2 regions of the Pseudomonas sp. No.117 genome follow, and region 2 is predicted to be linked to the other one. Evidence: predicted binding sites of a transcription regulator. Region 2 holds the regulator's gene; the other holds the start of a gene.
What was found. Region 2 encodes LexA, which represses DNA repair genes until DNA is damaged. Its sites were predicted from a motif close to CTGTNTNNNNANACAG; they were not measured.
Positions count from the first base shown of each region.

Region 1: a site for LexA is predicted at 13,830-13,845, ahead of recN (DNA repair protein RecN). Genes of this name have one in related genera too.

Region 1 is NZ_BAAJNP010000011.1:7,742-23,766, reverse strand. It holds gene folP (dihydropteroate synthase) at 1-24, opposite strand, end outside; gene ftsH (ATP-dependent zinc metalloprotease FtsH) at 32-1,951, opposite strand; gene ACYJP6_RS23880 (YhbY family RNA-binding protein) at 2,572-2,883, shown strand; gene ACYJP6_RS23875 (hypothetical protein) at 2,871-3,338, opposite strand; gene greA (transcription elongation factor GreA) at 3,301-3,777, opposite strand; gene carB (carbamoyl-phosphate synthase large subunit) at 3,774-6,995, opposite strand; gene leuE (leucine efflux protein LeuE) at 7,017-7,673, opposite strand; gene carA (glutamine-hydrolyzing carbamoyl-phosphate synthase small subunit) at 7,695-8,831, opposite strand; gene dapB (4-hydroxy-tetrahydrodipicolinate reductase) at 9,008-9,814, opposite strand; gene dnaJ (molecular chaperone DnaJ) at 9,869-11,002, opposite strand; gene dnaK (molecular chaperone DnaK) at 11,115-13,043, opposite strand; gene grpE (nucleotide exchange factor GrpE) at 13,137-13,703, opposite strand; gene recN (DNA repair protein RecN) at 13,869-15,536, shown strand; gene fur (ferric iron uptake transcriptional regulator) at 15,600-16,004, opposite strand.
Region 2 is NZ_BAAJNP010000009.1:73,751-89,775, reverse strand. It holds gene ACYJP6_RS21365 (glyceraldehyde-3-phosphate dehydrogenase) at 1-558, opposite strand, end outside; gene mfd (transcription-repair coupling factor) at 713-4,162, shown strand; gene ACYJP6_RS21355 (S-methyl-5'-thioinosine phosphorylase) at 4,210-4,953, opposite strand; gene nagZ (beta-N-acetylhexosaminidase) at 4,965-5,957, opposite strand; gene ACYJP6_RS21345 (TetR/AcrR family transcriptional regulator) at 6,038-6,748, opposite strand; gene lexA (transcriptional repressor LexA) at 6,973-7,584, shown strand; gene sulA (SOS-induced cell division inhibitor SulA) at 7,770-8,267, shown strand; gene ACYJP6_RS21330 (hypothetical protein) at 8,336-8,572, opposite strand; gene ACYJP6_RS21325 (DUF6586 family protein) at 8,707-9,225, opposite strand; gene topA (type I DNA topoisomerase) at 9,284-11,890, opposite strand; gene ACYJP6_RS21315 (DUF1653 domain-containing protein) at 12,040-12,291, opposite strand; gene fadA (acetyl-CoA C-acyltransferase FadA) at 12,361-13,539, opposite strand; gene fadB (fatty acid oxidation complex subunit alpha FadB) at 13,558-15,705, opposite strand.

The DNA.
Region 1 (16,025 bases), on a different contig from region 2:
GGTCGAAGGAAACGGATTGAACATGGGTGTTTCAGTGTTCTCCAGCCGGACCACCGATGGGCGTTTCCGGACGATCGCTGCCGCTCTGCGGGGACGCCGGGGCGTCGCCGGTCGGGCCGCCACGATCATGCCAGTCACGCGGTTCGCGCGGGACCTTGCCCGCCATGATGTCATCGATCTGGTCGGAATCGATGGTCTCGTACTTCATCAGCGCATCGGCCATGAGTTCGAGCTTGTCGCGATTCTCGTCGAGCAGTCGCTTGGCGGTGTTGTAGCAGTCATCGATGATCCGGCGGATTTCCAGATCGATCAGCTTGGCCGTCTCGCCCGACATGTTGCCGGCGCCACCACCACCGGAACGACCCAGGTAGCCTTCGTTCTCTTCCTCGCCATAGAGCAGCGGACCGAGCTTCTCGGACAGGCCCCACTTGGTGACCATGTTCCGGGCCAGGGAGGTCGCGCGCATGATGTCGTTGGAAGCGCCGGTGGTCACGCCCTCGAAGCCCAGCGTCATCTCCTCGGCGATACGGCCGCCGAACAGCGAGCAGATCTGGCTTTCCAGGGCACGCTTGGACAGGCTGTAGCGATCCTCCTCGGGGAGGAACATGGTCACGCCCAGGGCGCGGCCACGGGGAATGATGGAAACCTTGTAGACCGGGTCGTGCTCGGGCACCAGGCGACCGACGATGGCATGACCTGCCTCGTGGTAGGCGGTGTTGCGCTTCTCCTTCTCGGACATGACCATGGTCTTGCGCTCGGCGCCCATCATGATCTTGTCCTTGGCCAGCTCGAACTCGCGCATGTCGACAATGCGCTTGTTGGCTCGGGCGGCGAACAGCGAAGCCTCGTTGACCAGGTTGGCCAGGTCGGCACCCGAGAAGCCCGGAGTACCCCTCGCGATGACGCCGGCATCGACACGCTCGCCGACGGGAACCTTGCGCATGTGCACCTTGAGGATCTGCTCGCGGCCCCGGATGTCCGGCAGGCCGACCACGACCTGACGGTCGAAACGACCGGGGCGCAGCAGCGCAGGGTCGAGGACATCGGGCCGGTTGGTGGCGGCGATGACGATGATGCCATCGTTCATCTCGAAGCCGTCCATCTCGACCAGCAACTGGTTCAGGGTCTGCTCACGCTCGTCGTGACCACCGCCCATGCCATTGCCACGATGGCGGCCGACTGCATCGATCTCGTCGATGAAGATGATGCAGGGTGCGTGTTTCTTGGCCTGGTCGAACATGTCGCGAACGCGGCTGGCACCCACGCCGACGAACATCTCGACGAAGTCGGAACCGGAGATGGTGAAGAACGGCACCTTGGCCTCGCCCGCCACGGCCTTGGCCAGCAGGGTCTTACCGGTACCGGGCGAGCCGACCATCAGCACGCCACGGGGAATGCGGCCGCCCAGGCGCTGGAACTTGCCTGGATCACGGAGGAACTCGACCAGCTCGGTGACCTCTTCCTTGGCCTCGTCGCAACCGGCGACGTCGGCGAAGGTGGTCTTGACCTGGTCTTCCGACAGCAGCCGCGCCTTGCTCTTGCCGAAGCTCATGGGTCCGCCGCGACCGCCGGCACCACCCTGCATCTGGCGCATGAAGAACATGAAGACCGCGATGATCACCAGGATTGGGAAGCTGGCCACCAGCAGCTGAGTCCAGATGCTCTGCTGCTCGGGCTGCTTGCCGGTGATGGTGACGCTGTTGTTGACCAGGTCGCCGATCAGGCCATTGTCCTGGATCGCCGGCCGGATGGTCTTGAAGGGATCGCCATCCCGATGCTTGCCGGTGATGACATAGCCATCCACGGTCACGCTCTCGATCTGCCCGTCCTTCACCTGCTGGATGAAGTCGGAGTAGTTGAGCGTTTGGGGTTCGTTGGGGCTGGAGAAGTTGTTCATCACGGTGACGAGCACCGCGGCGATGATCAGCCACAGGATCAGATTCTTTGCCATGTCGTTCAATTGACTACCCTCTGCGCCGGTTTCGTGGGTAAACCGTTCGAAGCGAAACCGGCAGTGACCGGTAAGTTACTACACAAAGCCTGGCCCACGGCAGACATCGTCTGTAACGCTATATGAGTCTTCTGCCTTTGACTCTAGGGCAAGGCAGACGTTGCGGCTATCAATTCTCTCAATTGCCCCTAAAACCGCGACCCAATAGAGATTGCTGGCGCGATCTGGTCCCGCGACGCGGACAGCGGCGCCAGAGCCCCGCACGCGGGACGCATACCACCTGCAGGCAGATGGCAACGCCTGCACCCCGCAGCGCCCCGGATCACTCCAGCGTACTCAGCTCGCTCATATGGGGGCCAAGTGGGAAATAACAAGGCCCTTTACAGCCGACCCGTGTATTGCCGAGGCGGACCGTTACGGTAACCCGCCCTACTGGATTGCGGCAGCAAATTGCCGTCGGGATCTCGCCGTCCTTCCAGGGCGCCTTGACCTCGCCCACTCCAAGGTATTCCTTGAGCAGGGACGACAGCCCTCGCCGGGCACGACGCTAAGTTTTCGCGTATCGCTGGGCGACACCGGGCAGCTGGGATAAACTGTACGGCTTTTATCCGGGGTGAATTATGGCGCTCAATAACGAGCTTAAAAAGCGGTTCAAGGCGATCGGTCATCAACTCAAGCCGGTGGTCACCATCAGTGAGAACGGCCTCAGCGAAGGCGTACTGGGCGAGCTCGACCGCGCGCTGAACGATCACGAACTGATCAAGATCAAGCTGGCCGTCACCGAACGTGAAGATCGTCGCGCCCTGATCGATGAGCTGTGCGCCTCGAGCAAGGCCGAGCTGGTCCAGATGATCGGCAAGATGGCTTTGATCTACCGCAAGGCGCGCGAGCAGAATCGCAACCTGTCCAACGTGGTGCGCTATACCGCCTGATTTCCCGGTACCCGCCCGGGGACGGGCTGCAGTACCAGGATCAGACCGCACAGCAACAGGACCAGGTAGCCGGCCAGGGCGGTCGGCCCGGTCCAGAAGCGCGCCAGCTCGTTCTGCAGCACCACGGCCAGCGCACTGGCCAGCAGCAGCTGGCCGCGCAGGTCACGCCACAGGGCGGTGACCCCTGCCCACCACACCAGCACCACGACCTGGGTGAAGACGCCACCGGCTGCGGCGCTGAGCATCATGCGCAGCAATTCCTCACGCCCGGACTGGATCAGCAGCGGCGCCCAGCCCGCCTGGGCGAGGGCCACCGGGATGCACAGGTGCAGGGCGACCAAGGGGCCGACCCAGAACACCTGGGCCAGTTGCCAGGCGGCGGCGAGCAGCCTGGCGAGCCAGCCCGAGGGGCGGCGCTCAGACGTGGCGGACAGCGACAATTTCGTATTCGACATTGCCACCCGGGGTCTTCACCAGCACCACGTCCCCCTCTTCCTTGCCGATCAGGGCGCGGGCGATGGGCGAACCCACCGACAGCTTGCCCTGCTTGATGTCCGCCTCGTCGTCACCGACGATCTGGTAGGTCACGGCCTCATCGGTCTCGGTGTTGGCGATTTCCACGGTGGTGCCGAAGATCACCTTGCCGGTATGCGGCAAGGCGGTCACGTCGATCACCTGGGCATTCTGCAGACGCCCCTCGATATCGCGGATACGCGCCTCGACCATGCCCTGCTGTTCGCGGGCGGCATGGTATTCGGCGTTTTCCTTGAGGTCACCCAGTTCACGCGCTTCGGCGATGGCCTGGGTGATCTGCGGGCGCAGCTCGGTCTTGAGGTGCTTGAGTTCGTCTTCCAGGGCGCGAGCGCCCTGGACGGTCATGGGGTACTTGGTCATGCCTCAACTCCTGCATGCAGATCTTGCAGCCGGCGCACGGTCTTCTCGGCGCCGAATTTCAAAGCTTCGCAAATGGCCTGGCCGCCGGCAATGGTGGTGGTGCAGCAGAGCTTGTGCTGCAGGGCATTACGGCGGATCGAATAGGAATCGGCGATGGACTGCCGGCCTTCGGTGGTGTTGATGATCAGGGTGACTTCGTCGTTCTTGATCATGTCGACCACATGGGGACGGCCTTCGGTCACCTTGTTCACGCGCCGCACCGGCAGACCGGCGGCCTCGATCACCCGGGCGGTACCGGCAGTGGCGACCACCTCGAAGCCCAGGCCGACCAGATCGCGGGCGACCTGTACGGCTTCGGGCTTGTCGTCGTCACGCACGCTGATGAAGGCGCACCCGGAGTTCGGCAGGATCTCGTTGGCACCCAGCTGAGCCTTGGCGAAGGCTTCGCCGAAGCTGTCGCCGACCCCCATCACCTCACCGGTGGACTTCATCTCCGGGCCGAGGATGGGGTCGACGCCGGGGAACTTGTTGAAGGGGAACACCGCTTCCTTGACGCTGAAGAACGGCGGGATGATTTCCTGGGTGAAACCCACTTCGGCCAGGGTCTTGCCGGCCATGACGCGGGCGGCCACCTTGGCCAGCGACTCGCCGATGCACTTGGAGACGAAGGGCACGGTCCGGGAGGCGCGCGGGTTGACTTCGATGACGTAGATGTCCTCGCCCTGCACGGCCATCTGCACGTTCATCAGGCCGACCACGCCGAGCTCCAGGGCCATCTTCTTGACCTGCTCGCGGATCTCGTCCTGGATGTGCTTGGGCAGCGAATAGGGCGGCAGCGAGCAGGCGGAGTCACCGGAGTGCACGCCGGCCTGTTCGATGTGCTGCATGATGGCGCCGATCACCACGGTCTGGCCGTCGCACACCGCATCCACGTCCACCTCGATGGCGCAGTTGAGGAAGTGGTCGAGCAGCACCGGGCTGTCGTTGGACACCTTGACCGCTTCGCGCATGTAGCGCTTGAGTTCTTCTTCCTGGTAGACGATCTCCATCGCCCGGCCGCCCAGCACGTAGGAGGGACGGACCACCATCGGATAGCCGATGTTCTTCGACAGGGCCAGGGCTTCGTCTTCGCTGCGCGCGGTGGCGTTGGCCGGCTGGCGCAGGTTGAGGCGCTGCACCATCTGCTGGAAGCGCTCGCGGTCTTCGGCGCGGTCGATGGCGTCGGGGCTGGTGCCGATGATGGGCACACCGGCCTCTTCCAGGGCGCGGCAGAGCTTGAGCGGGGTCTGGCCGCCGTACTGGACGATGACGCCCTTGGGCTGCTCGACGCGGACGATTTCCAGTACGTCTTCCAGGGTCACCGGCTCGAAGAACAGGCGATCGGAGGTGTCGTAGTCGGTGGAGACGGTTTCCGGGTTGCAGTTAACCATGATGGTCTCGTAGCCGTCTTCACGCATGGCCAGGGCCGCGTGCACGCAGCAGTAGTCGAACTCGATACCCTGGCCGATGCGGTTGGGACCGCCGCCGAGGATCATGATCTTGTCGCGACCGCTGGGCTTGGCCTCGCACTCTTCCTCGTAGGTGGAATAGAGGTAGGCGGTGTCGGTGGCGAATTCGGCGGCGCAGGTGTCCACTCGCTTGTACACCGGCAGCACCTTGAGCTTGTGGCGATGGGCACGCAGGTTCTTCTCAGTGACGCCGAGCAGCTTGGCCAGGCGCGCATCAGAGAAGCCCTTGCGCTTGAGCTTGCGCATCAGGTCATAGTCGAGGTCGGCCAGACCCAGGGTCTTGATGCGCTCCTCGTCCTTGATCAGGTCCTCGATCTGCACCAGGAACCAGGGATCGATGCGGGTCAGCTCGAAGACCTTGTCCAGGCTGTAGCCCTGGCGGAAGGCGTCGCCGATGTACCAGATGCGATCGGCGCCCGGTACGGTCAGCTCGCGCTTGAGGGTGCCATCGGCTTCCGGATCGGCCGGATCCAGCTTGGGATCGAAGCCGACCACGCCGACTTCCAGGCCGCGCAGGGCTTTCTGCAGAGATTCCTGGAAGGTCCGGCCGATGGACATGACCTCGCCCACGGACTTCATCTGGGTGGTCAGGCGGGCGTCGGCCTTGGGGAATTTCTCGAAGGCGAAGCGCGGGATCTTGGTGACCACGTAGTCGATGGCCGGCTCGAAGGACGCCGGGGTACGACCGCCGGTGATGTCGTTCTGCAGCTCGTCCAGGGTGTAGCCGACGGCCAGCTTGGCGGCGATCTTGGCGATGGGGAAGCCGGTGGCCTTGGAGGCCAGGGCCGACGAACGCGATACCCGCGGGTTCATCTCGATCACCACCATGCGTCCGGTGTTCGGGCAGATGCCGAACTGGACGTTGGAGCCGCCGGTCTCGACGCCGATCTCGCGCAGCACCGCCAGGGAGGCGTTGCGCATGATCTGGTATTCCTTGTCGGTCAGCGTCTGGGCCGGGGCCACGGTGATGGAGTCACCGGTGTGCACGCCCATGGGGTCGAAGTTCTCGATGGAGCAGACGATGATGCAGTTGTCCTTCTTGTCGCGGACCACCTCCATCTCGTATTCCTTCCAGCCGATCAGGGATTCGTCGATCAGCAGCTCGTTGGTCGGCGACAGGTCCAGACCGCGGGTGCAGATTTCCTCGAACTCTTCGCGGTTGTAGGCGATGCCGCCACCGGTGCCGCCCATGGTGAAGGACGGACGGATGATGCAGGGGAAGCCGACCTTCTCCAGCACGCCGTAGGCTTCTTCCATGGTGTGGGCGATACCCGAGACCGGGCAGGCCAGGCCGATGTCCTTCATGGCCTTGTCGAAGCGCGAGCGGTCCTCGGCCTTGTCGATGGTATCGGCATTGGCACCGATCATCTCGACGCCGAATTTCTCCAGCACACCGTGACGCTCCAGATCCAGGGCGCAGTTCAGCGCGGTCTGGCCGCCCATGGTCGGCAGCAGGGCGTCGGGCCGCTCCTTCTCGATGATCTTGGCCACGGTGGCCCACTTGATCGGCTCGATGTAGGTGGCGTCGGCCATGGCCGGGTCGGTCATGATGGTGGCCGGGTTGGAGTTCACCAGGATGACGCGGAAGCCTTCCTCGCGCAGGGCCTTGCAGGCCTGGGCGCCGGAATAGTCGAACTCGCAGGCTTGGCCGATGACGATGGGGCCGGCCCCGAGGATCAGGATGCTCTTGATGTCTGTACGCTTAGGCATGGGCTTCTCGAATGCAGGTAATCAGGTCAGGGTCGCGGTGGCCAACTTCACACCGAACCCCACGAACAGGGCGCCGACGCCACCGGTGGCGCTTGCGCTGAGGCGTCGCCGCTGGCGGAACCAGGCCGCCAGGCGCACACCACAGAAAATCAGGAACGACAGGTAGCAGAAGCTGATCGCTTCCAGTACCGCGCCCAACACCAGGAAGGACAGCGCCGGATGGGCATAACCGGGGTCCACGAACTGGATGAAGAAGGAGACGAAGAACAGGATCGCCTTCGGGTTCGACAGGCTCAGCAGCAGCGCCTTGCGGAACGGCTGGTGGACGTCTTCGCGCAGGGTCGCCTCGGCCTGGCCCTGAGCCGGGCTGCGCCAGGACTTGAGTCCGCCACGCAGCATGCTCCAGCCGAGGTAGAACAGGTAGGCCGCGCCCAGATACTTGAGGATCTGGAAGAACAGCGGCTCCGCCTTGAGCAGCGACGCCACTCCCAGGGCCGAAAGCAGCATCAGCACAGCATCACCGAGGAACACGGCCGAGGCCGCCTGGTAGCCGCTGCGGATGCCGCGCTGGGCACTGGTGGCGAGCACGAAGAAGGAGTTGGGACCGGGCAGCAGGATGACGAACAGGGTCCCGACCACATAGGTCCAGAAGTCGATGACACCCAGATTCGCCAGCATGAGCCTTACCCTCCTCCCGTCTTAGCGGCGCGCCGCCATGGCCTGGATGAACTTGTCGAACAGCGGCGCCACGTCGTGCGGACCGGGGCTCGCCTCGGGGTGACCCTGGAAGCTGAAGGCGACCTTGTCGGTGCGCTCGATGCCCTGCAGGGTGCCGTCGAACAGCGACTTGTGGGTGGCCCGCACATTGGCCGGCAGACTGGCTTCGTCCACGGCGAAACCGTGGTTCTGGCTGGTGATCATCACCACGCCGCTGTCGAGATCCTGCACCGGATGGTTGGCGCCGTGGTGACCGTTGGGCATCTTCACCGTCTTGGCGCCGGAAGCCAGGGCCAGCAACTGGTGGCCCAGGCAGATGCCGAACACCGGAATCTCGGTTTCCAGGACGTCCTGGATCGCCTTGATGGCGTAGTCGCACGGCTCGGGATCGCCCGGGCCGTTGGCCAGGAAGATGCCGTCGGGTTGCAGCGCCAGGGCTTCGCTGGCCGGGGTCTGGGCCGGCAGCACGGTGATGCGGCAGCCACGGGCCACCAGCATGCGCAGGATGTTCAGCTTGACGCCGTAGTCGAAGGCCACCACGTGGTAGGGCAGCTGCTCGGCCGGGATCTCGGCGTGGCTGTCGGTCTCCAGCGACCAGACGCTGGAACGCCACTCGTAGCGCTCCTTGACGCTGACTTCCTTGGCCAGGTCCATGCCCTTCAGGCCGGGGAAGGCGCGCGCCAGTTCCAGGGCGCGCTCCTCGGTGGCATCCGCACCGGTGAGGATGCAGCCATCCTGGGCGCCCTTCTCGCGGAGGATGCGGGTCAGGCGACGGGTGTCGATACCGGCGATGGCGATGGTGCCGTTTTCCTCGAGGTACTCGGGCAGCGACTGCTTGTTGCGCCAGTTGCTGGCCAGCAGCGGCAGGTCACGGATGATCAGTCCGGCGGCCCACACCTGGGCGGCCTCGCCATCCTGCGGCGTGGTGCCGGTGTTGCCGATGTGCGGATAGGTCAGGGTGACGATCTGCTTCGCATAGGAAGGATCGGTCAGGATTTCCTGGTAGCCGGTCATGGCGGTGTTGAACACCACTTCGCCGACCGTGTGGCCGTCGGCACCGATGGATTCACCGCGAAAGATGCTGCCATCGGCAAGTGCGAGTATGGCTGGCTTAGTCAAGAAGACCTCCGAAAATCAAGCCTTGGCGGGCAAACGCAGGGTGCAAAAAAACGGGATGACATCTCGAAGAGTCATCCCGTTTTAATGTTGTGATTTCATTCTGCGCTAGCTTTTAGTGGATACACTAAAGCTGCATTGTACACGAATTGAGCGCTGCTTGCACCCTCGCGAGCGAATCAGCGCAACTCCAGTACGTCCTGCATGTCATATAGCGCCGGCTGTTTGTCCTTGAGCCACAGGGCCGCACGGACCGCACCCTTGGCGAAAGTCATGCGACTGGAGGCCTTGTGGGTGATCTCCACCCGCTCCCCCTCGCTGGCGAACAGCACGGTGTGGTCGCCCACCACGTCACCCGCTCGCACGGTGGCGAAGCCGATGGTCTGGCGATCACGGGCACCGGTCTGGCCTTCGCGCCCGTAGACGGCGACCTCTTCCAGATCGCGACCCAGTGCCTGGGCGACGACCTCGCCCATGCGCAGGGCGGTACCGGATGGGGCATCGACCTTGTGTCTGTGATGGGCCTCGATGATCTCGATGTCGACCTCGTCGCCCAGCACCCGGGCGGCGGTATCCAGTAGCTTGAGGCAGAGATTGACGCCGACGCTGAAGTTGGCGGCGAAGACGATGGGGATTTCCTTGCTCGCCTCCAGCAGGGTCAGCTTCTGCTCGGCGGTGAAACCGGTGGTGCCGATGACCATGGCCTTCCTGGCCTTGCGGCAGAGCGCCAGGTTTTGCAGGGTGACGCTGGGATGGGTGAAGTCGATCAGGACGTCGAAATCATCCAGCACGCGCGCCAGATCGCCCGACAGCATCACGCCATTGCGACCGATACCAGCGAGCTCACCGGCATCGGCACCGACCAGGCTGCTCTCCGGCCGATCCACCGCGGCGGTCAGGCCGGCGGCGCCCTGGGTCTGCTGGACCGCTTCGATCAGGGTCTTGCCCATGCGCCCCGCGGCGCCCATTACAGCTATACGTCGCATCATCAGCTCCAGGCTGCTGGCCGGGCGCCGCCGCGCGACGGCGCCCAGGCCGGGTTAGAGGTCGTCGAAGAAGCGCTTCATGCCGTCGAACCAGCCACTGGCCCGGGGCGAATGGGAGCTGTCGCTCTGCAGGGTGTTGCGGAATTCCTCGAGCAGCTCGCGCTGGCGGCGACTCAGGTTGACCGGGGTCTCTACCACCACCTTGCACATCAGGTCACCGGCACCACCACCGCGTACGGGCGTCACGCCCTTGCCGCGCAGGCGGAACATCTTGCCGGTCTGGGTACCCTCGGGGATCTTCAGCTTGACCCGGCCATCCAGGGTCGGCACTTCCAGCTCGCCACCCAGGGCGGCATCGGTGAAGTTGATCGGCACCTCGCAATAGAGATGCTTGCCGTCGCGCTGGAAGATCGAGTGCTCGCGCACGTTGACCACGACATAGAGGTCGCCGCTGGGGCCACCCAGTGTCCCGGCCTCGCCCTCGCCGGTCAGGCGGATGCGGTCGCCAGTGTCGACGCCTGCCGGCACCTTGACCGACAGGGTCTTCTGTTCTTCCACGCGCCCCTGACCATGACAGGCAGTGCAGGGCTCGGGAATGATCTTGCCGCTGCCGTGGCAGCGCGGGCAGGTCTGCTGCACCGAGAAGAAGCCCTGCTGCATGCGCACCTGGCCGATGCCGCCGCAGGTCGGGCAGGTGGACGCCGAGGTACCCGGCTTGGCGCCATTGCCGTCGCAGACCTTGCACTCGACCAGGGTGGGCACGCGAATGGTGACCGTGGTCCCGCGCACGGCCTCTTCCAGATCAAGATCCAGGGTGTAGCGCAGGTCGGCACCGCGCTGCGGACCGCCCCGACCACCGGCGCCGCCGCGCCCGCCGAAGAAGTCGCTGAAGACGTCGCCGAAGATGTCGGAGAAGCTCGCACCACCCGCCGCACCACCGAAGCCGCCGCCGCCCATGCTCGGATCGACGCCAGCATGGCCGTACTGGTCGTAGGCCGAGCGCTTGCCCGCATCGGACAGCACTTCGTAGGCCTCGGCGGCCTCCTTGAACTGCTCTTCGGCAGCCGCGTCACCCGGATTGCGGTCCGGGTGGTATTTCATCGCCAGGCGTCGGTAGGCCTTCTTGAGCTCGGCTTCGCTGGCGCCGCGCTCGACCCCGAGCACCTCATAGTAATCACGTTTGGCCATAGACTTTCTGCACCTTAAATTTTCTCACCCTCCAGACACGCCAACGCGGGAGCAGGCTCCCGCGTGGCGGATCCGACGGGCCGAAGCCCGCCAGGTGCGGTAAGCACGGGGCTTACTTGTTGTCCTTCACTTCCTCGAACTCGGCATCGACCACGTCGTCGCCGGGCTTCTTGGCATCACCGTCCGCCTTGGCCGAGGCGCCTTCGGCACCGGCGCCAGCACCCTGCTCGGAATAGAGCTTCTGGGCCAGCGGCGCGGAGGCCTGGGACAGGGCATTCATCTTGGCTTCGATGGCGTCCTTGTCGTCACCGCGGACGGCGGTTTCCAGTTCGCCAATGGCCTTCTCGATGGTGCTCTTCTCTTCCGCGGTGGCCTTGTCGCCCGCCTCGGTCAGCATCTTGCGGGTACCGTGCACCAGGGCATCACCCTGGTTGCGGGCCGCGGCCAGCTCCTCGAACTTGCGATCCTCGTCGGCATTGGCCTCGGCGTCACGCACCATCTGCTGAATCTCTTCCTCGGACAGACCGGAGGACGCTTTGATGACGATGGACTGCTGCTTGCCGGTGGCCTTGTCCTTGGCGGACACGTTGAGGATACCGTTGGCGTCGATGTCGAAGGTCACCTCGATCTGCGGTACGCCACGCGGCGCCGGCGGGATCTCGGCCAGGTCGAATTTGCCCAGCGACTTGTTCTGCGCGGCCTGCTTGCGCTCGCCCTGCAGCACGTGGATAGTCACGGCGCCCTGGTTGTCGTCGGCGGTGGAGAACACCTGCGACTTCTTGGTCGGGATGGTGGTGTTCTTCTCGATCAGCGCGGTCATCACGCCACCCATGGTCTCGATGCCCAGGGTCAGCGGGGTGACGTCCAGCAGCAGCACGTCCTTGACGTCACCGGCCAGCACGGCGCCCTGGATGGCGGCACCGATGGCAACGGCTTCGTCCGGGTTGACGTCCTTGCGCGCTTCCTTGCCGAAGAAGTCGGCCACGCGCTTCTGCACCAGCGGCATGCGGGTCTGACCGCCCACCAGGATGACTTCGTGGATGTCGGAGACGTCCAGGCCGGAGTCCTTCAGCGCAGTACGGCACGGCTCGATGGTGCGCTCGACCAGCTCTTCCACCAGCGACTCCAGCTTGGCGCGGGAGACCTTGACGTTCAGGTGCTTGGGACCGCTGGCATCGGCAGTGATGTACGGCAGGTTGACGTCGGTCTGGGTAGCCGAGGACAACTCGATCTTGGCCTTTTCCGCAGCTTCCTTCAGGCGCTGCATGGCCAACGGGTCACCCTTGAGGTTCATGCCGCTTTCTTTCTTGAATTCCTCGACGAGGTAGTCGATCAGGCGGATGTCGAAGTCTTCGCCGCCCAGGAAGGTGTCGCCGTTGGTGGCCAGCACCTCGAACTGATGCTCACCGTCGACCTCGGCGATCTCGATGACCGAGACGTCGAAGGTGCCGCCGCCCAGGTCATAGACGATCACGGTGTGGTCGCCCTTGGCCTTGTCCAGGCCATAGGCCAGGGCAGCCGCGGTGGGCTCGTTGATGATGCGCTTGACGTCCAGACCGGCGATGCGACCGGCATCCTTGGTGGCCTGGCGCTGGCTGTCGTTGAAGTAGGCCGGGACGGTGATGACCGCTTCGGTCACGGCTTCGCCCAGGTAGTCCTCGGCGGTCTTCTTCATCTTCTTCAGGACTTCGGCAGAGACCTGCGGCGGCGCCATCTTCTGGCCCTTGGCCTCGACCCAGGCGTCACCGTTGTCCGCCTTGACGATCTTGTAGGGGACCATCTGGATGTCTTTCTGTACGACGTTTTCTTCGTAACGCCGACCGATCAGGCGCTTAACCGCGTACAGGGTGTTCTGCGGATTGGTCACCGCCTGGCGCTTGGCCGGCTGGCCGACCAGGGTCTCGCCATCGTTGGTGTAGGCGATGATGGACGGCGTGGTACGGGTGCCTTCGGCGTTTTCCAGTACCTTGACGTTGCCGTTTTCGAGGATCGCGACGCAGGAGTTGGTCGTCCCCAGGTCGATACCGATAATCTTGCCCATGTAGTCTTCTCCAGAAATCTCAGATTCCGCGCGGCCCGCTCAGGGGGCCTTTGATGTTCGCTTGCCTACCAGATGGGGCCGAGCGAAAGAATTTCAAGCCTTTTCGTCGATGCTCGGCTGCTGCGCTGCAGGGGCCTTGCTGACTACCACCATCGCCGGCCGCAGCAGGCGACCATTGAGGAGATAGCCCTTCTGAAACACCTTGAGCACGCTGCCCGGCTCGGCAGTGGCGCTCTCCTCCATGGCCATGGCCTGGTGGTGTTCAGGATTGAAGGGCGCGCCGTGGGGATCGACGGCCTCGACCTGATAGCGCTTGAGGGTGTCCTGCAGCATCTTCAGGGTCAGCTCCATGCCTTCGCGCATGGGCTTGAGGGTCTCGTCCGCGGCATTGGACAGCTCCAGGCCACGCTCCAGGCTGTCGAGCACCGGCAGCAGATCGCCGGCGAATTTTTCCAGGGCGAACTTGTGCGCCTTCTCCACGTCCTGCTCGGCGCGGCGACGCACGTTCTGCAGTTCGGCGACGCTGCGCAGCGACTGATCCTGGGCAGCGGCGAGCTGCTCTTCGAGCGTGGCGACGCGGGCAGCGAGGTCCTCGTGCTGGACGTCGCCCTGGGCCGCGGCCTCGTGCTCGGGAGTCTGGGAGTTCTGTTCGTCGGCCATGGAGTCCTCCTGTGATAATGCCGGTGGGCGTGCCCTCTAATGGACGACGCCTTGTTCGATGGCGCCTATATGGGGCCACCGGCCGGCGCTTCAAGAGCTGTATGGATTGCCAGTGCCCGAACGGCACTGTATAAACAACCAGAAACCGCTTTCGGAGATCGTCGCATGCTGGTGCATCTGTCCGTCCGCAATTACGCCATCGTCGAACACCTCGACCTCGACCTCGAGCGCGGCATGACCGTGATCACCGGCGAAACCGGCGCCGGCAAGTCCATCATGCTCGACGCCCTCGGCCTTACCCTGGGTGACCGCGCCGACAGCGACGCGGTCAGGCCTGGCGCCGACAAGGCCGACGTCCTGGCCAGCTTCGACACCACCGATATCCCCGAGGCCCGCCAGTGGCTCGCCGAGCGCGACCTCGAGCAGGACGGTCCCTGCCTGCTGCGCCGAGTCATCACCCGTGAAGGTCGCTCGCGCGGCTACATCAATGGCTCGCCCTGCCCGCTGGCCGACCTCAAGACCCTGGGTGGCCTGCTGATCGACATCCACAGTCAGCACGAGCACCAGTCGCTGCTGGGGCTCGATACCCATCGCCGGCTGCTGGACGAGTATGCCGGCGCGGGCGAGCTGGTCCGCCAGGTCCAGCTCGCCGCCCAGCGCTGGCGCCAGGTGCGCCAGACCCTGGAACGCCTGACCCGCAACGGCGACGAGCAACGTGCCCGCCACCAGCTGCTCAGCTACCAGCTCGAGGAACTCGACAACCTCGCCCTGGCTGAGGGCGAATTGCAGGCGCTGGAACAGGAGCAAAGCGACCTGGCGAGCGCCGAGCACATCCTGCTGGCCTGCCGTCAGGCCATGGACCTCTGCACCGAAAACGAGCAGGGCAATGCGCTGTCGGCCCTCAACGCCAGCGTGGCCCGCCTGACCGCCTTCGATCGTCCGCCGGCACAGATCGAGGAGGCCAGCAACCTGCTCGCTTCCGCCCAGATCCAGATCGAGGAAGCGATGAATGAACTCAATCGCTTCGTCGACCATTTCGAAGCCGACCCCGCGCGCCAGCAAGCCGTCCAGGAGCGCCTGGACAGCGTCTACAGCCTCGCCCGCAAACATCGGGTGCAACCGGAAGGGCTGCTGGAGCTGCACGAGCAGCTACGCACCGAACTGCAATCGCTGGACGCCGACGACGTCGCCCTGGAGCGCCTACAGGAAGAGCTGGCTGCCTTCGAGCGCCACTATCAGGAAAAGGCCGGCGAACTGAGTCGCCTGCGTGAACAGCGGGCACCGGAACTCGCTGCGGCGGTGGAGACGGAAATGCAGCGCCTGGGGATGCCGGGCGGTCGCTTCAGTATCACGCTTACGCCCGGCAGCACTGGCGAACCCCAGCCGCTGGGCAACGAAGGCGTCGAGTTCCGCGTCAGCGCCAACCCCGGCCAGCCGCTGCGCCCGCTGGCCAAGGTGGCGTCCGGCGGCGAGCTGTCGCGCATCAGCCTAGCCATCCAGGTCATCACAGCCCAGACCTCGCGCACACCGACGCTGGTCTTCGACGAGGTGGACGTCGGTATCGGCGGCCCGACCGCCGAGGTGGTCGGCCAGCTGCTACGGCAATTGGGCGAACGCGGCCAGGTACTGACGGTCACCCACCTGCCCCAGGTCGCCGCCCAGGGCCACCAGCATCTGTTCGTGCATAAGGAACGCGGCACCGACGAGACCCGCACCGCGGTGGCCAAGCTGGACCGCGCCCGCCGTGTGGAAGAGGTGGCGCGCATGCTGGGCGGCGTCGACCTGACCCGCGAATCCCTCGCCCATGCCCGCAAGCTGGTGGTGAGCCGCTAGCTTAGGGCTACAGCCAGACATGAAAAAGGCGACTCAAAGGTCGCCTTTTTCATGTCTGGCTCTTCACTTGCGCTGGCGGATGTACAGCACCAGGTTGTGGTCGACCAGCTCGAAACCGTGCTCTTCGACGATCTCGCGCTGGCGCTTTTCGATCGAGGCATCGGTGAACTCGATGACTTCGCCGGTATCCACATCCACCATGTGATCGTGGTGTCCGGTATCAGCCAGCTCGAACACGGCATGGCCGCCATCGAAGTTGTGGCGCACCACCAGACCAGCCGCCTCGAATTGGGTGAGGACCCGGTAGACCGTCGCCAGGCCCACGTCTTCGCCCGCTTCCATCAACGCCTTGTAGACGTCTTCGGCGCTCATGTGGCGCTGCTCGGTGGTGTCCAGCATCTGCAATATCTTGACGCGCGGCAGGGTCACTTTCAGACCCGCTTTGCGGAGTTCGTTGTTCTCTACCATGCTCTTTCTCGGTGCCGAGTG
Region 2 (16,025 bases):
GTGCACCGAATCGCGACGCAACAGGCTGGCACGCTTGACCAGGTCGTTATCGGCGCCCTTGCGGACGACGATGGCGCGCAGGCGCAGGCCGTCGCCGCTACCCTGGTGCTCGATGAGGATGCGGGCCAGCAGGCGACCGATGCGACCGAATCCGTACAGGACGACGTCGGTGCCCTTACGCTGCTCGACACCCTGCTTGCCGACCACGGCGGACAGCTCGCTGCGCAGGAAGTCCTTGAGGTCGCGACCGGCACCCTCGGCCTTGAACTTCAGGCTCAGGCGGGCCAGGTCGATGGAGGCGGCACCCAGTTCCAGCTCGCTCAGGGCCTTCACCAGCGGGAAGGTGTCCTGCACCGACAGCTCGACGTTGTCGATCTGGCGCGCGAAACGATGGGCCTTGAGGATGGAGATCACCGAACGGTTGACCAAACCGCGACCGTAAATCGAGGTCACAACATTGTTGTTCCGGTACAGCTGACCAATCAGGGGAATCATGGCCTCGGCGAGCGCTTCGCGATCGATCCATTCTTCAAGGCACTGCTCAGGCTTCTGACTCACGACAAATCCTTCCCTATGTAGGAGCTGAAAAAAGGAACTACATTATGACCGCGCAGCCTGTCCCAGGCAATCAACGCGCGTTGCTGCACTGACAGCGTGAATGCCCGGTCGTTACAATCCCAACCCTCCCGAAATCCACCGGAGTTCCGCCCGCGTGTCAGTTTTGCGTACCCCGTCAATTCCTGAAACCGCCGGCCGCCAGCAGTGGGGCAACCTGCCCGGCGCCGCGCTAGCCCTCGCCATCGCTGAAGCCGCCAAGGCCGCGACACGCCGCTTCACGCTGCTGATCACCCAGGACAGCCAGACCGCCGATCGCCTGGAGCAGGAACTGCGCTTCTTCGCCCCTGAACTTCCGGTGCTGAATTTCCCCGATTGGGAGACGCTGCCCTACGATGTCTTCTCGCCCCACCAGGACATCATCTCCCAGCGGGTGGCTACCCTTTATCGCTTGCCGGAGCTCTCCCACGGCATTTTGGTAGTCCCTCTGGCGACCGCCCTACACCGCCTGGCGCCCACGCGTTTCCTGCTCGGCAGCAGCCTGGTGCTGGACGTCGGCCAGCGGCTGGACGTGGAGGCTACCCGCGCGCGCCTGGAAGCGGCCGGCTATAGATATGTGGATACGGTGTACGAGCATGGTGAATTCGCCGTGCGCGGCGCCCTGATCGATCTCTTCCCCATGGGCAGCAGCCTGCCCTACCGAATCGACCTGTTCGACGACGAGATCGAGACGCTGCGCACCTTCGATCCGGAAACGCAGAGGTCCATCGACAAGGTCGCCAGCATTCGCCTGCTGCCGGCGCGGGAATTCCCGCTGCACAAGGAAGCCGTAACCGGCTTCCGCGCACGCTTCCGCGAGCGTTTCGACGTGGATTACCGGCGCTGCCCCATCTACCAGGATCTGGCCAGCGGCATCACCCCGGCGGGCATCGAGTACTACCTGCCGCTGTTCTTCGACGAGACCTCCACCCTCTTCGACTACCTGCCGGCCAACACCCAGGTGTTCTCCCTGCCGGGCATCGAGCAGGCGGCGGAGCAATTCTGGACCGACGTCCGTGCCCGCTACGAGGACCGCCGGGTCGATCCGGAGCGCCCGTTGCTGCCACCGGCCGAAGTCTTCCTACCGGTGGAAGACTGCTTCGCCCGGCTGAAGAACTGGCCACGGGTGGTCATCGGCGCGGAGGACCTGGAGTCCGGCGTGGGCCGCGAGCGCTTTGCCGCGCGGGCGCTGCCGGACCTGGCCATTGACGCCAAGGCCAGCCAGCCGCTGGCGGCGCTGGAGCACTTCATCACCGATTTCCCCGGTCGCGTGCTGTTCACCGCCGAGAGCGCGGGCCGCCGCGAGGTGCTGCTGGAATTGCTGGCGCGGCTGAATCTGCGCCCCGGCCAGGTCGACGGCTGGGCGGCCTTCCAGGCGAGCGCCGAGCGCATCGCCATCGCCCTGGCGCCGCTGGACGAAGGCCTGGTACTGGATGACGCCGGCGTCGCCCTGATCCCGGAGAATCCGCTGTTCGGCCAGCGCATCATGCAGCGCCGCCGGCGCGAGAAGGGCCGCGACGCCGGCGACAACGTCATCAAGAACCTCACCGAGCTGCGCGAAGGCGCGCCAGTGGTGCACATCGACCATGGCGTCGGCCGCTACATGGGCCTGATCACCCTGGAGCTGGACGACCAGCCCCAGGAATTCCTGCTGCTCGAATACGCCGACGACGCCAAGCTCTATGTACCGGTGGCCAGCCTGCACCTGATCGCCCGCTACTCGGGCACCGACGATGCCCTGGCGCCGCTGCACAGGCTGGGTTCGGAAGCCTGGCAGAAGGCCAAGCGCAAGGCCGCCGAGCAGGTCCGCGACGTCGCCGCCGAATTGCTCGACATCTATGCCCGCCGCGCCGCGCGCAAGGGCTATGCGTTCAAGGACCCGGCGGTCGACTACGCCACCTTCTCCGCCGGCTTCCCCTTCGAGGAAACCCCGGACCAGCAGGCCGCCATCGAGGCGGTACGCAAGGACATGCTGGCCGGCACGCCCATGGACCGCCTGGTCTGCGGCGACGTGGGCTTCGGCAAGACCGAAGTAGCCATGCGCGCGGCCTTCATCGCCGTGCACGGCGGACGCCAGGTGGCGGTGCTGGTGCCCACCACCCTGCTCGCCCAGCAGCACTACAACAGCTTCCGCGACCGTTTCGCCGACTGGCCGGTGCGCGTCGAGGTGATGAGCCGCTTCAAGTCGACCCAGGAGGTGGCGGCCGCGGCGCGCGAGCTGGCCGAAGGCAAGATCGACATCATCATCGGTACCCACAAGCTGTTGCAGGGCGATGTGAAGTTCAAGGACCTGGGCCTGGCCATCATCGACGAGGAACACCGTTTCGGGGTGCGCCAGAAGGAACAGCTCAAGTCGCTGCGCAGCGAGGTGGACATCCTCACCCTCACCGCCACGCCGATTCCGCGCACCCTGAACATGGCCGTGTCGGGCATGCGCGACCTGTCCATTATCGCCACGCCGCCGGCGCGGCGCCTGTCGGTGCGCACCTTCGTCATGGAGGAGCAGAACGCGGTGATCAAGGAAGCCCTGCTGCGCGAGCTTCTGCGCGGCGGTCAGGTGTACTTCCTGCACAACGAGGTCAAGACCATCGAGAAGCGCGCCCGCGAGCTGGCGGAGCTGGTGCCCGAGGCCCGCATCGGCATCGGCCACGGGCAGATGCGCGAGCGCGAACTCGAGCAGGTGATGAGCGACTTCTACCACAAGAGATTCAACGTACTGGTGGCCTCGACAATCATCGAGACCGGCATCGACGTGCCCAACGCCAACACCATTATCATCGAGCGTGCCGACAAGTTCGGCCTGGCCCAGCTGCACCAGTTGCGCGGCCGGGTCGGCCGTAGCCACCACCAGGCCTACGCCTACCTGCTCACCCCGCCGCGCAAGGGCATGACCCCGGACGCCGAGAAGCGCCTGGAAGCCATCGCCGGCGCCCAGGACCTGGGGGCCGGCTTCATCCTGGCCACCCACGACCTGGAGATCCGCGGTGCCGGCGAGTTGCTCGGCGAAGGCCAGAGCGGCCAGATCCAGGCAGTCGGCTTCACCCTCTACATGGAAATGCTCGAGCGCGCGGTCAAGGCCATCCGCAAGGGTGAGCAACCCAATCTGGAGCAGCCCCTGGGCGGTGGGCCGGACATCAATCTACGCGTCCCCGCGCTGATCCCGGAAGACTACCTGCCCGATGTCCATGCGCGACTGATCCTCTACAAGCGCATCGCCTCGGCGGCGGACGAGGAAGCCCTCAAGGAACTGCAGGTGGAAATGATCGACCGCTTCGGCCTGCTTCCGGAACCGACCAAAAACCTGGTGCGGCTGACGCTGCTGAAATTGCGTGCGGAAGGCCTGGGCATCGTCAAGGTGGATGCCGGTCCCCAGGGTGGGCGATTGGAATTCGCCGCCGATACCCAGGTAGACCCGCTGGTGCTGGTGAAGATGATCCAGGCGCAGCCGAAGAAATACCGGCTGGAAGGCGCGACCCTGTTCAAGTTCCAGGTGCCGATGGAACGCGCCGAGGAGCGCTTCAACGTACTGGAAGCCCTGTTCGATCGTCTGACGCCGGCCGCCAGTTGAAACCCACGTCGCTCCCGAGATTCCCTCGGGAGCGGCGCAGGAGCCGATCAGTCGGCTATCAACACCTCGGCCAGTACCTGGCGCACCTGGTCGATACCGCTGGCCAGGACGGCCTCGATCTCAGCCATGGTGATCTCCCGCTGCACCTTGCCAGCCGCCGGATTCACCACCAGCGCCAGGCAGGCATAAGGTAGGCCCAGCTCGCGAGCCAGGGCCGCTTCCGGCATCCCGGTCATGCCGACGATGTCGCAGCCATCGCGCTCCAGGCGAACGATCTCCCCGGCCGTCTCCAGCCGCGGCCCCTGGGTGGCGGCATAGACGCCATGGTCACTGTGCGGCAGCTGCAGCCTACGCAGCGCGCCGAGCAGCCGCTGACGCAGGGGCTCGTCGTAGGGAAAGCTGAAGTCGATATGGGTGACGTGCTCGAGGTCCGCGCCTTCGAAGAAGGTGTGGCCGCGCCCCCAGGTATAGTCCACCAGTTGATGGGGCACGCACAGGTGGCCGCTGCCCATGGCGGCGTGGATGCCACCCACGGCGTTCACCGCGAGGATGGCCTCGGCCCCGGCTTCCTTGAGCGCCCAGAGGTTGGCGCGGTAGTTCACCTGGTGCGGGGGGATGCGATGGGGATGCCCGTGGCGGGCCAGGAACAGCACCGGGCGACCGGCGTACTGGCCGCGCTGTATCGGCGCCGAGGGTTCGCCCCAGGGGGTGTCGAAGGTCTGGGCCTGGTCCAGCTCCAGACCGGCGAGCGCGGTGAGGCCGGTGCCGCCGATGATGGCGTAGGTGGTCATGGGAAGGTCCTCTAGATGAGTTCAGCCTGGCGTAACCGCTGCAGAGCCTGGCTCCACTGCGGCTGCTGCCGGTAATCGAGATCCACGTGGCGCCGGGCCCTCATGCTGGCCAGCAGTGGCGCGGGCGCGACGCCCAGCTGCTGCACCCGGCTCAGCGCCAGCTCGGCCGCGGCGCGGTCATTGCAGACCAGCCCCATGTCGCAGCCGGCGGTAAGCGCCGCCTCGACGCGCTGGCCGGCATCGCCGGCGACGTGGGCGCCGGCCATCGACAGGTCATCGCTGAAGATGACGCCCTGGTAACCCAGGTCGCCGCGCAGGATGTCCTGCAGCCAGCGCCGGGAGAACCCGGCCGGCTGGGGATCCACCGCCGGATAGATGACATGGGCGGGCATCACCGCGCCCAACTTCGGCAGCAGCGCCTGGAACGGCCGCAGGTCGGTACGCTGCAGGGTTTCCAGGTCGCGCTCATCGCTGGGAATGGCATAGTGGGAATCGGCTTCGGCCCAGCCGTGTCCAGGGAAGTGCTTGCCAGTGGCGGCCATGCCGGCCGCGTTCATGCCGGCGATGAAGGCGCCGCCCAGTTCGATCACCTGCTCGGCGCTGCCGAAGGAGCGCGCCCCTATGACCTGGCTGCGTTGATGGTCGACGTCGAGTACCGGGGCGAAGCTGAAGTCCAGTCCTACCGCCAGGATTTCGGTCGCCATTAACCAGCCACAGAGCCGAGCCAGCTCGACGCTGTCCGCGCGTCCGGCCAACTGGCCCATGGCCGGCAGGCGCACCACGTCGCGCCGCAGCCGCTGGACACGACCGCCCTCCTGGTCCACTGCCAGCAGCAGCTCCGGCCGCACCGCGCGAATCGCCCGACACAGCTCGCGGACCTGCCCCGGGGTTTCGATGTTGCGGGCGAACAGGATCAGTCCGCCCACCTCCGGCTGGCGCAGCAACTGCCGATCCTCGGCGGTGAGCCAGGTGCCAGCGATATCGACCATCAGGGAGCCTTGCATGGGTACCTCGTCCGAATGCTCCGGCGCACGGCGCCGTGAAAGGGACGCAAGCTTACCCCAGCCACCCTCGCCCCCGCAGCCTAGTAGGTCTCGGCCGCCTCGACGGGCGTCGACCGCCGTGGCCGATACTGCGCCCGGGCCAGCTCAGGCTCGTGCATCGCGGTGGGCGCGCGCATGCCGGTGGCGAGAAAGGGCACCATCAGCCGCAGCACCTGCTCGGTATGGGTATCGACGCCGAAGTCGTTCTCGCCGATGGCCCGCAACGCCTTGATGCCGGACATGCTGAACACCGCGGCGCCGAGCATGAAGTGGGCGCGCCAGAACAGCTCCAGCGGCGGGATCTCGGGTACCGCATGATTCATCAGCAACAGGAAACGCCGGAAGGCGCGGCCATAGTTCTGCTCGAGATACTTGCGCAGGTGGCCCTGGCTCTGGCTGAACGCTAGGCCCAGCAGCCGCATGAACACCGAGAGATCGTTGCCATGCCGCGGCTTGATGGCGATCGAATGATCGACCAGCAGATTCAGCAGCGTCTCCAGGCTCATCTGCTCGCCATTCTGCGGCTGCCACTGATCCAGATCTCGATCCAGATTGAAGAAGAAGGGATCGAGGAAGCGCGAGAACACCGCCTGGATCAACGCCTTCTTGGAGCCGAAGTGGTAATTGACCGCCGCCAGGTTCACCCCGGCCCGCGTGGTGATGAGCCGCAGCGAGGTTTCGGCGAACCCACGCTCGGCGAACAGCTGCTCGGCCGCATCCAGGATGCGCTCAACGGTATCCGACTGCGCCATGATCTGCCTCGGTAGATGAATTCCGTTTGAAACATATGTTTCAAACGCTATCGGAGTCAATGTCGGCCCGGTGCGAGACTCGCGGAAACCAGCGGCCTTCCCCACCCCTTGGCCGCCACTGGTGCGCAATCCAGCCTGTCGTCAGAAGCCTGGGCGACGGCCTTGCCTGCCACCCGAAGTTACTGTATATAATCACAGCATCATTAGACGACGCGACGTGCATCATGCTGAAACTGACACCGCGACAAGCCGAGATCCTGGCCTTCATCAAGCGTTGCCTAGAAGCCAATGGCTTTCCGCCCACCCGCGCGGAGATCGCGCAGGAGCTTGGTTTCAAATCGCCGAACGCGGCCGAGGAGCATTTGAAGGCCCTCGCGCGCAAGGGCGCCATCGAGATGACGCCGGGCGCTTCCCGGGGCATCCGCATTCCGGGGCTGGATACCTCGCGCAAGGCCGACGAAAGCCTGCCGGTCATCGGTCGGGTCGCTGCCGGTGCCCCCATCCTGGCGGAGCAGAACGTCGAGGAGAACTGCGCCATCAATCCGGCCTTCTTCCAGCCGCGTGCCGACTACCTGCTCAAGGTCAAGGGCATGAGCATGAAGGACGTCGGCATCCTAGATGGCGACCTTCTCGCCGTGCATGTGACCCGCGAGGTGCACAACGGCCAGATCGTCGTGGCCCGGGTGGGCGACGAGGTCACCGTGAAGAGATTCAAGCGCTCGGGCAACCAGGTCACCCTGCTGGCGGAAAATCCCGAGTTCTCCCCTATCGAAGTCGATCTTTCCACCCAGGAATTCGCCATCGAAGGGTTAAGCGTCGGCGTCATCCGCCGCTGACGTCCAGGGCTGGCCTCATCGCCAGCCCCTATTCAACTGCTTTTCGCCTTGCGCCGAAGTCTTGATCGGGGGTATCGGTTTGCGCTCCAGAAAGCGCTCAAGACCAGGCCGGAGAACATTGACGTCATGTAGTGGTGGTACATGACCTCAAGTGGATTTGATCAAGTCGCCTCGAGGAGGTCGCCATGCAATTTCCCCTGATGTTCGATGCACCGCGCTCGTCCGTTCAAGAGCGGGAGCTGGCCCCCCTGCTGCTGCAGGAGCTGACCGCCTTCCTGCCCAAGCCTGGCAAGCCGGTACGGGAACTGCCGGTTGCGCCGCTGCCGGACACCTTCAGCGAGATGTCCCTGCACGGTAGCCAGGAGCAATGCCTGCAACTGCTCGCGCCCATCCTGCGCCAACTCAGCGAGAAGGACGATGCGCGCTGGCTGACCCTGGTCACCCCGCCCTCCCTGCTGAGCAATGCCTGGCTGCGCAGTACCCACCTGAATCCCGAGCGGGTACTCCTGCTGCAAACGCCCAGCGCGGCCAAGACGCTGCAACTGGCCTGCGAGGTGCTGCGCAAGGGGCAGAGCCATACGGTGATCAGCTGGCTGCACGACCTGAGTGACGCGGGCAAGCAGCAACTGGCGCGCGCCGCGGCCCAGGGCAGCAGCCAGAGCCTGAACATCAGATTCGCGTGATGGAAGACGGGCGATACGAGGCGTAAGGACGGCATTCCAGAACAGAATGCCGGTATCTCAATGAGGGATCAGTGCAGGACGCGCGGTTGATCGTCGCGTTGCAGGCTATCGCCTTCGGCCAGTCGACCGGCCATCTGCACGCCCAGGTTGAACATGGCCTTGGCCACCTCTATCTGCTGTCCATGCAGGAAATCCTTGGCATCGCTGGAGAACTCCAGGGTAACGAGGGCTTCCTCGTCGTCCGCACGGCGCAACACGATGCGACCATCGGAGAGTTCAACGATTTCCAGGTAGGCAGTAGTCATTCAGTATCTCCACAGCTAAGCGGACAGTGTAACAGCGTGGGGTCTGAGAGGCTGACTTGCCTGAGCCTTTTTCGACGGTCTGCAAGGCCATCGTCCTGACGGCCGCCAAGGGTGGGATACCAGAACTGCCGGCCCTACCACTCGGTCATGGCGCCGCGAAACCGGAGCGCCGTCTGCTTGAGGCTTTGCCGCCAAGCTTCCACCTCGTCCAGTCCCAACTCCGGCTCGGCCGGCTCGAGACTGACCGCTTCGATCAACGGCAGCGTCGGATCCTGCTTGGGGCGACGGGGTGCCTGGGGCGGCTGCAGCAGGCGCTGGTACTCGGCGATCAGCCGCGCGAGCCAGGTTTCCGGATTACCGGCCAGCTCCGCCAGTTCACCCATCTCCGGACTGGGCGTCTCGTGCAGCGCCTCGGGGGCGAGCAAGACTGCCAGGGAGGTGGCCTCCATGGTGGGATGCCGGTAGAAACCCGCCACTTCCTGGCAGAGCCCCAGCAGGGCCCCGTGGAGGTGGAACAGGCTGGCTTCGCGTTCGGCCATGATACGCCCCTGGCTATGCGCCGAGGGCGCGGCCTGGGCCGAGCGCCAGCTGTCCAGCGCCAGGCCGGCGAAATAGAGCTTCTGGTTGGTCCGGGTGTAACGCTCGTTGGCCATGCCCTTCTCCTGCGACCGGCGCACCGGTCGGCTTCTCTCCGCCAGGGTCGACTATGCCCTAGCGCTTCTCTTCCACCTGCCACTTCTTGCCGTCATAGAAGGCCTTCCAGCCGGTGGGCTTGCCCTCGACCTCGGTCTGCACGTATTGCTCCTTGGTCTTGCGGCTGAAGCGGATCACCGCCGGACGCCCCTCGCCATCCTTCACCGGGGCACTGAGCAGATAATGGTACTTGGGATCGATCTCGTCGCGATGGGGCAGCAATTCGCTGACCAGCGGCGCGCGGGTCTCGCGATTCTTCGGGAAACCACTGGCGGCGAGGAACAGGCCCGAGGCACCGTCACGCAGCACATAGGTATCGTCGACCTTCTCGCAACGCAGCTCCGGCATGGGCACGGCATCCATCTTCGGCGGGGCCGGCTCGCCGTTCTTGAGCAACTTGCGGGTGTTCTTGCAGGCCGGGTTGGTACAGCCGAAGAACTTGCCGAAGCGGCCGGTCTTGAGTTGCATCTCGCTGCCGCACTTGTCGCATTCCAGCGACGGCCCCTCGTAGCCCTTGATGCGATAGCTACCCTCTTCGATCTCGTAGCCCGGGCAATCCGGGTTGTTGCCGCAGACGTGCAGCTTACGGTGCTCGTCGATCAGGTAGGCATCCATCGCGGTACTGCAGATGGGGCAACGGTGCTTACCGCGCAGGACCAGGGACTCGGACTCGCCCTCGTCGTCCTCGGCGATCTCGTCGCCCGGCACCAGGTTGATGGTGGCCTTGCAGCGCTCCTTGGGCGGCAGGGCATAGCCCGAGCAGCCGAGGAAGACCCCGGTGGAGGCGGTGCGGATCATCATCGGCCGGCCGCAGACCTGGCAGGGAATGTCGGTCAGGGTGGGCTGGTTGGCCCGCATGCCCTTCTCGCCGGCCTCGGCGGTTTCCAGCTTCTGCTTGAAGTCGCCATAGAATTCGTCGAGCAGGTTCTTCCAGTCCCGCTCGCCCTGGGCCACGTTGTCCAGGTTGCCTTCCATGTTGGCGGTGAAGCTGAAGTCCATCAGGTTGGCAAAGCTTTCGTTGAGGCGATCGGTGACGATGTCGCCCATCTTCTCGGCATAGAAACGGCGGTTGTGCACCGTCACGTAGCCACGATCCTGGATGGTGGAAATGATGGCAGCATAGGTGGAGGGCCGGCCGATGCCACGCTTCTCCAGCTCCTTGACCAGGCTGGCTTCGGAGAAGCGCGCCGGCGGCTTGGTGAAGTGCTGGCTCGGGTCGAGCTTGACCAGGCCGAGGTCCTCGCCCTGCTTCATCTCAGGCAGGACGTCGTCGTCGCCCGGCTTGCTCTGCTGCGGCAGCACGCGAGTGTAGCCATCGAACTTGAGGATGCGGCCGCGGGCACGCAGCTCGAAGTCCCCTGCCGCGGCGGTCACCGTGGTGGACAGGTACTCGGCCGGCGGCATCTGGCAGGCCAGGAACTGGCGCCAGATCAGTTCGTACAGGCGCTCGGCGTCCCGCTCCATGCCCGACAGGCTGTTGGGTTTGACGTTGACGTCGGACGGGCGGATAGCCTCGTGCGCTTCCTGAGCACCTTCGCGGCTGCCGTAGACATTGGCCTTTTCCGGCAGGTACTGCTTGCCGAATTCGCTCTCGATGTAGCCGCGGGCCATGGCGATGGCATCGCCCGACAGGTTGGTCGAGTCGGTACGCATATAGGTGATGTAGCCGGCCTCATAGAGACGCTGGGCCATCATCATGGTCTTCTTCACCCCGAAGCCCAGGCGATTGCTCGCCGCCTGCTGCAGGGTGGAGGTGATGAAAGGTGCCGAAGGCCGGCTGCTGGTCGGCTTGTCCTCGCGCTTGGTGATGCGATAGGCGGCCTTTTCCAACTTGGCCAGGGCGGCCTTGGCCTGGGCTTCGTTCAGCGGCTTGAAGGCTTCGCCCTTCTCGCGCACCACCTCGAAGCGTACCTGGGCCTTTTTCGGCGTGGCCAGGTCAGCGTGGATTTCCCAGTATTCTTCGGGGACGAAGGCGCGGATCTCGCGCTCGCGCTCCACCACCAGCTTGACCGCCACCGACTGCACCCGACCAGCGGACAGGCCACGGGCGATCTTCGACCACAGCAGCGGCGAGACCATGTAGCCGACCACGCGGTCGAGGAAGCGGCGCGCCTGCTGGGCGTTGACGCGGTTGATGTCCAGCTCGCCGGGCTGGGAGAAGGCCTCCTGGATGGCCTTCTTGGTGATCTCGTTGAAGACCACGCGCTTGTAGCGCGAGTCGTCGCCACCGATGGCTTCCCGCAGGTGCCAGGCGATGGCCTCCCCTTCGCGGTCCAAGTCGGTTGCGAGATAGACGGTGTCGGCGTCCTTGGCCAGGCGGCGCAGTTCCTCGATCACCTTTTCCTTGCCGGGCAGGATCTCGTAGTGCGCCTTCCAGCCGTGCTCGGGGTCGACCCCCATGCGCGTGAACAGCTGGCGCCGGGCCTTTTCCTTGGGTGACAGCGCGGGCGCCTCGGCGGCGGTCTTGCGCGTCTTGGCGGCGGGCTCCTTGGCGGTGCCGGCGCCGCTGGTGGGAAGGTCGCGGATGTGGCCGATGCTCGACTTCACCACGTACTGGTTGCCCAGATACTTGTTGATGGTCTTGGCCTTGGCCGGGGATTCCACGATGACCAGCGATTTACCCATGGGAAAGTCAGATTCCTGCTTGAAAGCGATGAGCGAGCGAAAGGCGAGCGCCGGGACGGCGGATGGAGGACCAGAACGTCTTCAGTCTGGTGCGCCGGGGGCGGTCGGCCAACGCGGCACCGCTATATATAGTGGCGATGTCGGCAAGGTCAAGGCTGGGGCGTGGCATCCAGACCCAAGGGATCGGCTTCGACGCTGATCAGCGCGAAGCGCGGCACCTGCTCGCCATCGACCTGGACGCTCTCGCGAAACATGCTCAGGGGCCGGGCCCAGAGTCCGTATTCGCCGTACAGCGCCTGATAGATGACCAGCTCTTCCTCGGTCTCCGAATGGCGGGCCACGCCCAGTACCTGATACTGCTGACCCTTGTAGTGGCGGTAGAGTCCCGTCTGCAATGCCATGTTCCACCTCGAAAAAAGAAAACCGGGGCGGCCCTGGGGGCGCCCCGGTCGGATGACGCGCGCCGCGGCTTAGCGCAGGCGTTCGAACACCGTGGTGATGCCCTGGCCGAGACCCACGCACATGGTGGCCAGGCCGAAGGTGCCGTCGTTCTGTTTCATGACATTTAACAGCGTGCCTGAAATCCGGGCGCCAGAGCAACCGAAGGGGTGACCCAGGGCGATGGCGCCGCCGTGCAGGTTGACCTTCTCGTCCATCTTGTCCAGGACCTTGAGGTCCTTGAGCACCGGCAGGGCCTGGGCCGCGAAGGCTTCGTTGAGCTCGATGAAGTCGATGTCGGCGATGGTCAGGCCAGCGCGCTTGAGCGCCTTCTGCGAGGCCGGCACCGGACCGTAGCCCATGATCGCCGGATCGACACCGGCCACCGCCATGGAGCGGATCCTGGCCAGCGGCTGCAGACCCAGGTCCTGGGCGCGCTGGGCCGACATGACCAGCATGCAGGAGGCGCCGTCGGTGATCTGGGAGGAAGTGCCGGCAGTCACGGTGCCGCCCTTGGGATTGAAGGCCGGCTTGAGCGCGGCCAGGCCCTCGACGGTGGTTTCCGGGCGAATGGTTTCGTCATGGCTGAAGACCTTGAGGAAACCGTTCTCGTCGTGACCTTCCAGGGGAATGATCTCGTCCTTGAACTTGCCTTCCTGGGTGGCCTTCCAGGCCAGCTGGTGCGAGCGATAGCCGAACTGGTCCTGCGCCTCGCGGGTGATGCCGTGCATCTTGCCCAGCATCTCGGCGGTCAGGCCCATCATGCCGGAGGCCTTGGCGGCGTGCAGCGACAGCTGGGGGTTGGGATCGACGCCGTGCATCATGCCGACGTGGCCCATGTGCTCCACCCCGCCGACGACGAAAACGTCGCCGTTACCGGTCTGGATCGCCTGGGCGGCGGTGTGCAGGGCGCTCATGGAAGAGCCACACAGGCGGCTCACCGTCTGGGCACCACTGGTGTGGGGGATGCGCGTCAGCAGCGAGGCCATGCGGGCGATGTTCCAGCCCTGCTCCAGGGTCTGGTTGACGCAGCCCCAGATCACGTCTTCCACCTCGGCCGGATTGACCTGGGGATTGCGGTCGAGGACCGCGTCGATCAGCCGCGCGGAGAGGGTCTCGGCGCGGGTGTTGCGGTGCATGCCGCCCTTGGAACGACCCATGGGCGTACGGGCGAAGTCGACGATGACGACGTCTCTCGGATTAAGGCTCATCTTGTTCTGGCTCCTGGCTCAACCGAAGAAGCGTTGGCCGGCGGCGGCCATTTCGCGGAGTTTGGGGGTCGGGTGGTACAGCGGCCCGAGATCGGCGTACATATCGGCCATGGCGACGAATTCGGCCACACCTAGGCTGTCGATGTAGCGCAGCGCACCCCCACGGAAGGGTGGGAAGCCGATGCCATAGATCAGGCCCATGTCGGCCTCGGCGGCGCTGTCGACGATACCGTCTTCCAGGCAGCGCACGGCTTCCAGGCACAGCGGCACCATCATCCGCTCGACGATCTCTTCATCGGTGAATTCACGCTGCTCGTAGGTGACCGGTGCCAGCACCTCGGCCACGGCCGGGTCGGCGACCTTCTTCGGCTTGCCCTTCTTGTCGGTCTCGTAGACGTAGAAGCCCTTGCCGTTCTTCTGGCCGAAGCGCTGGGCTTCGTAGAGGGCATCCACCGCGGTCTTGCGGCTTTCCTTCATGCGCTCGGGGAAACCCTCGGCCATGACGTCGCGGGCGTGGTGGGCGGTGTCCATGCCGACCACGTCCATCAGGTAGGCCGGGCCCATGGGCCAGCCGAATTTCTCCATCAGCCGGTCGACGCGCTGGAAGTCGGCGCCCTGGGCCAGCAGCGCGGCGAAGCCGCCGAAGTACGGGAAGAGGATGCGATTGACCAGGAAGCCGGGGCAGTCGTTGACCACGATGGGGTTCTTGCCCATCTGGCGGGCGTAGGCCACTGTGGTGGCGATGGCCTTCTCGCTGGTCTTCTCGCCGCGAATCACTTCCACCAGGGGCATCATGTGCACCGGGTTGAAGAAGTGCATGCCGCAGAAGTTTTCCGGGCGCTTGAGCGCCTGGGCCAGCAGGCTGATGGAGATGGTGGAGGTATTGGAGGTGAGGATGGCGTCCTCGCGCACCTGGCCTTCGACTTCGGCCAGCACGGCCTGCTTGACCTTGGGATTCTCCACCACGGCCTCGACCACCAGGTCGACGCTCTTGAAGTCGCCATAGGACAGCGTCGGGCGGATGCGATTGAGCGCCTCGGCCATCTTCGCCGGCTCCAGGCGGCCCTTCTCGACGCGCTTGTTGAGCAGCTTACTGGCTTCGCTCAGGCCCAGTTCCAGGGCTTCGTCGCGGATATCCTTCATCAGGATCGGGGTGCCCTTGAGCGCGGACTGGTAGGCGATGCCGCCACCCATGATGCCGGCGCCCAGGACGCTCGTGAGCTTGACCGGCGCGGCCAGCTTCTCCAGCCCCTTGGCCTTGCGCTTGAGCGCCTGATCGTTGAGGAACAGGCCGACCAGGCTGGCGGAGACCGAGGTCTGGGCCATCTTGGCGAAGCCGGCGCCCTCGACCTCCAGGGCCTTGTCGCGGCCGTAGTTGGCGGACTTCTGGATGGCCTTGATGGCTTCCAGCGGTGCCGGATAGTGCGGGCCGGCCTGGCTTGCGACGAAGCCCTTGGCCGATTCGAAGGCCATCATGGCTTCGATGGCGTTGAGCTGCAGCTTCTCGAGCTTGGGCTTGCGCTTGGCCTTGTAGTCCAGCTCGCCGGCAGCGGCGCGGCGGACCAGGTCCAGGGCCGCGTCGAACAGGTGATCGGGGGCGACCACGGCATCGGCCACGCCAACCTTGAGGGCGGTGGCGGCGTCGTTTTCCTTGCCGGAGGCGATCCACTCGATGGCGTTGTCGCTGCCGATCAGGCGCGGCAGGCGGACGGTACCGCCCCAGCCCGGATAGATGCCCAGCTTGACTTCCGGCAGGCCGATGCGCGCGGCGGTGCTCAGCACCCGGTAGTCGGCGGCCAGGGTCATCTCGCAGCCGCCACCCAGGGCGATGCCACCCACGGCGGCCACGGTGGGCACTGGCAGGTCTTCGAAGTCGTTGAAGATGCGGTTGATCTCGGCGATGCCGGCCTGCAGCTCTTCGGTAGGCCGGCCGAACATCTCGACGAATTCGGTGATGTCGGCGCCGACGATGAAGACGTCCTTGCCGCTGGTGACGATGACGCCACGCAGGCCGGCGTGAGCTTTCAGGGCATCCACGGCCTGGCGGAACTCGCGCAGGGTGATGGCGCTGAACTTGTTGACCGATTCGCCTTGGAGGTCGAAGCGAAGTTCGGCGATGCCGTCCTCCACGTCGCGCACCGAAAGGGCTTTGCCTTCGAAAATCATCAGCGGGTCTCCCTTGAGTCCTGGTCGCGAAGCGGGCGGCGGCTTGAGTGGAAGCCGAGGATCGCCAGCCCCGATATTGTTCTGTGGAGGGCACCGGCCGGGCCGGGGCGAAAATTCATACAACCGTTTGAACAGCTCGCACAACCTTCTGGCAAAAGCGGGCGCTTGTCAATTGGGACGCAGGGGGAAAGCGCGACCGGGGGTTCCAACGGCCGGCGCTTGAGCTTGTCGCGCTTCTGTGCAAGATAGCCGTGGAGCTATCCCCGACTCCTGGAGTCGAAACTACAAGTGGGCGATTTTCTGGCCGAACAACCACCATG